One region of the Cytobacillus sp. FSL R7-0680 genome, then DNA from elsewhere that is predicted to be linked to it. Evidence: a T-box and tRNA genes for the amino acid it is inferred to sense, from the RefSeq annotation. Region 1 holds a T-box; the other holds one or more tRNA genes.
What was found. The T-box of region 1 lies ahead of tyrS (tyrosine--tRNA ligase). A T-box ahead of a tRNA ligase gene usually reads a tRNA of that ligase, here a tRNA-Tyr.
Positions count from the first base shown of each region.

Region 2: it encodes a tRNA-Tyr, which carries the amino acid that the T-box ahead of tyrS (tyrosine--tRNA ligase) is inferred to sense. The anticodon was not compared.

Region 1 covers NZ_JBBPAO010000001.1:2,392,340-2,394,492, reverse strand. The annotation lists gene MKY26_RS11865 (transglycosylase domain-containing protein) at 1-429, opposite strand, end outside; T-box leader at 609-832, shown strand; gene tyrS (tyrosine--tRNA ligase) at 898-2,148, shown strand.
Region 2 covers NZ_JBBPAO010000001.1:2,712,329-2,714,481, forward strand. The annotation lists tRNA gene MKY26_RS13515 (tRNA-Arg) at 264-337, opposite strand; tRNA gene MKY26_RS13520 (tRNA-Asn) at 353-427, opposite strand; tRNA gene MKY26_RS13525 (tRNA-Ile) at 438-514, opposite strand; tRNA gene MKY26_RS13530 (tRNA-Gly) at 522-592, opposite strand; tRNA gene MKY26_RS13535 (tRNA-Leu) at 610-691, opposite strand; tRNA gene MKY26_RS13540 (tRNA-Cys) at 696-766, opposite strand; tRNA gene MKY26_RS13545 (tRNA-Gln) at 771-842, opposite strand; tRNA gene MKY26_RS13550 (tRNA-His) at 859-934, opposite strand; tRNA gene MKY26_RS13555 (tRNA-Trp) at 941-1,014, opposite strand; tRNA gene MKY26_RS13560 (tRNA-Tyr) at 1,018-1,101, opposite strand; tRNA gene MKY26_RS13565 (tRNA-Phe) at 1,115-1,190, opposite strand; tRNA gene MKY26_RS13570 (tRNA-Asp) at 1,210-1,286, opposite strand; tRNA gene MKY26_RS13575 (tRNA-Met) at 1,290-1,363, opposite strand; tRNA gene MKY26_RS13580 (tRNA-Ser) at 1,378-1,470, opposite strand; tRNA gene MKY26_RS13585 (tRNA-Met) at 1,487-1,560, opposite strand; tRNA gene MKY26_RS13590 (tRNA-Ala) at 1,587-1,662, opposite strand; tRNA gene MKY26_RS13595 (tRNA-Pro) at 1,676-1,752, opposite strand; tRNA gene MKY26_RS13600 (tRNA-Arg) at 1,761-1,834, opposite strand; tRNA gene MKY26_RS13605 (tRNA-Gly) at 1,838-1,912, opposite strand; tRNA gene MKY26_RS13610 (tRNA-Leu) at 1,936-2,017, opposite strand; tRNA gene MKY26_RS13615 (tRNA-Lys) at 2,027-2,102, opposite strand; tRNA gene MKY26_RS13620 (tRNA-Thr) at 2,117-2,153, opposite strand, start outside.

The DNA of each region.
Region 1 (2,153 bases):
ACGTAGGATAGCTTTTGGCACTACACCTTCGTGCTCATAAAAGTACTCATCCTCTGTGGCAATAACAGCATCTCTCAAATATGGTGAAACATTTTCTAGCTTCACTTCTTCTCTTTCAAGGTCCGTTCTTACATTTCCTAAATATACATCACCAGCGAAATATAATTTTGAGGTTTCCTCATAATTATAGATATCTTTTTGCATATTTTCATAAGAACGAAGGGGTTCATCTTTAACAAGAGAAGCAAAATAGCCAATACCTGTGGCACCTGCAAATGCCCCACCTAAGATAACGGTAATTGCAAGTATTAATAATAAGTTCCATATAACTTGATATGTAATACGTGCGCCTTTTTTGGTTTTATTATGAGTTAAAAAACCGAACGCGGCTTTTGCTTTTTCTTTTATCTTGCTGAAGGTCTCATTCATTCGTTCATCCCTCCTAAAATCAAATACATTATAGCATAACCTAACAGGTAATATGACAAGGTTCGTCATAAAGTACAAAATTCATATTTTTCCTATTGGGATGAAAAAAAGTTAAAAAAACGTCATATTGACATTGGTTATTCTTTTATGATAAAAATGCATTATTACGATTCAATTTAATATTAGCGTTGATGGGTCATAAGTAGTCATTCTATCCCTGTTTTCAGAAAGTCGACGGTTTGCTGTGAGTCGATACAAATAGAAGTGCGAAATACCTCCCGGAGCTTTTACTGCGAATGAATATATCTAGTAGTAGTAAACGGTATTTCCGTTATCAGTGAAGAGTGGAGAATAATAGTGTTCTCAAACTGGGTGGTACCGCGCAAAGAAATGCGTCCCTGCAATGAGCAGGGGCGTATTTTTTTTGGATAAAAATTTATCTTTTATGAAATAAAGGAGGAAAAGTGGATGAATTTATTAGAAGATTTACAGTGGAGAGGCATTATTTATCAACAAACAGATGAAGAGGGGATGAAGGATCTTTTAGAAAAAGAAAAGATTTCCTTATATTGTGGGATGGATCCGACTGGTGATAGTATGCATATTGGTCATTTATTACCCTTCTTAACATTGAGAAGGTTTCAAAATGCTGGGCATCGTCCGATTGTGTTAGTAGGGGGGGCAACTGGGTTAATTGGTGATCCAAAGGCGACAGAAGAAAGAACACTACAAACGATTGAGAAAGTACAAGAAAATGTTGCTTCTTTATCACAGCAATTAGAACGTATTTTTGATTTTGAAGGAGATAATGGAGCGACATTAGTCAATAATTACGACTGGACATCGAGTATGAATATTGTCACTTTCCTCAGGGATTACGGTAAACATATTGGGGTTAACTATATGTTAGCTAAAGATACGATTGCTAAAAGATTAGAATCAGGTATTTCTTTTACGGAATTCACTTATACGATTTTACAAGGGATGGACTTTAAGCATCTTTATGAAAATCATCAATGTAAAATTCAAATTGGCGGCAGTGATCAGTGGGGTAATATTACAACTGGGCTTGAGCTTATCCGTAAAATGGTTGGAGAAGGTGCAAAAGCATACGGTATGACCATTCCGCTTGTGACAAAAGCTGACGGTACGAAGTTTGGAAAAACAGAAGGTGGAGCCATTTGGTTAGATGCCGAAAAAACATCACCTTATGAGTTTTATCAGTTCTGGATTAATACAGCAGATGCAGATGTCATTAAATACTTGAAATACTTCACATTCCTATCACGTGAAGACATCGAAGCTTTGGAAGTAGCTGTCCAAGAAGAGCCTCATTTACGTAAAGCACAAAAGGCATTAGCAGAAGAAATGACGAGACAAATACATGGTGAAGCAGCATTGAACCAAGCGCTGAAAATTACTGAAGCCTTATTCAGTGGACAAATTAAAGAGTTAACCGCTGCGGAAGTAAAGGAAGGGTTTAAGGATGTTCCTTCTTATCAACATACTGGAGAGGGCAATATTGTTGACTTACTTGTAGAGGCTAAAATTTCGCCTTCTAAAAGACAAGCGAGAGAAGACGTAACGAACGGTGCAATCTACATTAACGGTGATCGTATGCAACAGGTTGATTATCAGTTGAGTGAGCAAGATAAAATAGAGGGTCAATTTACAGTTATTCGTCGCGGGAAGAAGAAATATACATTAATTCAATATTAAAATGA
Region 2 (2,153 bases), 320 kb from region 1:
TATATTACTAATAATATGTGTTAGAAAAGTGAAATAATTTGTTAATGAGAGAAATATGTAAAATAAAGAAAATATAGGTATAAAAAAAGATTTATTTGGAGAAACTTCTATTACAAGTGTAAATCCCCCTTTTTAGCTTCCATTCATGGAAGCTTTTTTTTTGTACTTATCTACAAAGCTTTCAACTAGATGCCTAGAAGCTTAATTTAAAATTAATCATACAAAAAAGCTCATAAACCTTATAGAAGATTTAAGAGCTTTGACGCGCCTTAGAGGATTCGAACCTCTGACCCACAGCTTAGAAGGCTGTTGCTCTATCCAGCTGAGCTAAAGGCGCAAACTAAAATATGTATGGCTCCGCAGGTAGGATTCGAACCTACGACCGTTCGGTTAACAGCCGAATGCTCTACCACTGAGCTACTGCGGAATAATATAAATGGTGGGCCTAAATGGACTCGAACCATCGACCTCACGCTTATCAGGCGTGCGCTCTAACCAGCTGAGCTATAGGCCCCTATTTAAGCGGGTGAAGGGAATCGAACCCTCATCATCAGCTTGGAAGGCTGAGGTTTTACCACTAAACTACACCCGCATTTAAGAACTTCAACATACCGGTGGTCGGGGTCGAACCGACACTCCCGAAGGAACACGATTTTGAGTCGTGCGCGTCTGCCAATTCCGCCACACCGGCATAAAGGCAACACCCGGATTTGAACCGGGGATAAAGGTTTTGCAGACCTCTGCCTTACCACTTGGCTATGCTGCCATAACTGGGCTAGTAGGGTTCGAACCTACGAATGACGGAATCAAAATCCGTTGCCTTACCACTTGGCTATAGCCCAATAAAATGTTTAAAAATGGGGCGGCTGATGGGAATCGAACCCACGAATGTCGGAACCACAATCCGATGCGTTAACCACTTCGCCACAACCGCCATAATTGGCAGGGGTAGTAGGAATCGAACCCACATCAAAGGTTTTGGAGACCTTCGTTTTACCATTAAACTATACCCCTAGATGGTGGAGGGGGGCAGATTCGAACTGCCGAACCCGAAGGAGCGGATTTACAGTCCGCCGCGTTTAGCCACTTCGCTACCCCTCCAAAAAAGACTAAATGGTGGCTCAGGACGGAATCGAACCGCCGACACAAGGATTTTCAGTCCTTTGCTCTACCGACTGAGCTACTGAGCCAAAATAATAAATATGTAAATGGCGGTCCGGACGGGACTCGAACCCGCGACCTCCTGCGTGACAGGCAGGCATTCTAACCAACTGAACTACCGGACCAGATTGCGGGGGCAGGATTTGAACCTGCGACCTTCGGGTTATGAGCCCGACGAGCTACCGGACTGCTCCACCCCGCGATAATAAATATTAATGGCGGAGGAAGAGGGATTCGAACCCCCGCGGGCTTTAACACCCCTGTCGGTTTTCAAGACCGATCCCTTCAGCCAGACTTGGGTATTCCTCCATTAATAAAAAAGCAATAGCGGCGGAGGGGATCGAACCCCCGACCTCACGGGTATGAACCGTACGCTCTAGCCAGCTGAGCTACACCGCCATAAAATATATTGTTAAAAATTAAATTGGTGGAGCCTAGCGGGATCGAACCGCTGACCTCCTGCGTGCAAAGCAGGCGCTCTCCCAGCTGAGCTAAGGCCCCTAAAAAGTATTCGTGGTCGGGAAGACAGGATTCGAACCTGCGACCCCTTGGTCCCAAACCAAGTGCTCTACCAAGCTGAGCTACTTCCCGAAATAAAACGCGCCCGAGAGGAGTCGAACCCCTAACCTTTTGATCCGTAGTCAAACGCTCTATCCAATTGAGCTACGGGCGCATATGGAGCGGAAGACGGGATTCGAACCCGCGACCCTCACCTTGGCAAGGTGATGTTCTACCACTGAACTACTTCCGCAAATATCCATTATAAAATACTAATGCGGGTGAAGGGAGTCGAACCCCCACGCCTTGCGGCGCCAGATCCTAAGTCTGGTGCGTCTGCCAATTCCGCCACACCCGCAAATATAAATGGTGAGCCATGAAGGACTCGAACCTTCGACCCTCTGATTAAAAGTCAGATGCTCTACCAACTGAGCTAATGGCTCGTACAAAGGACGAGTGGTGCCGGCCAGAGGACTTGAACCCCCAACCTACTG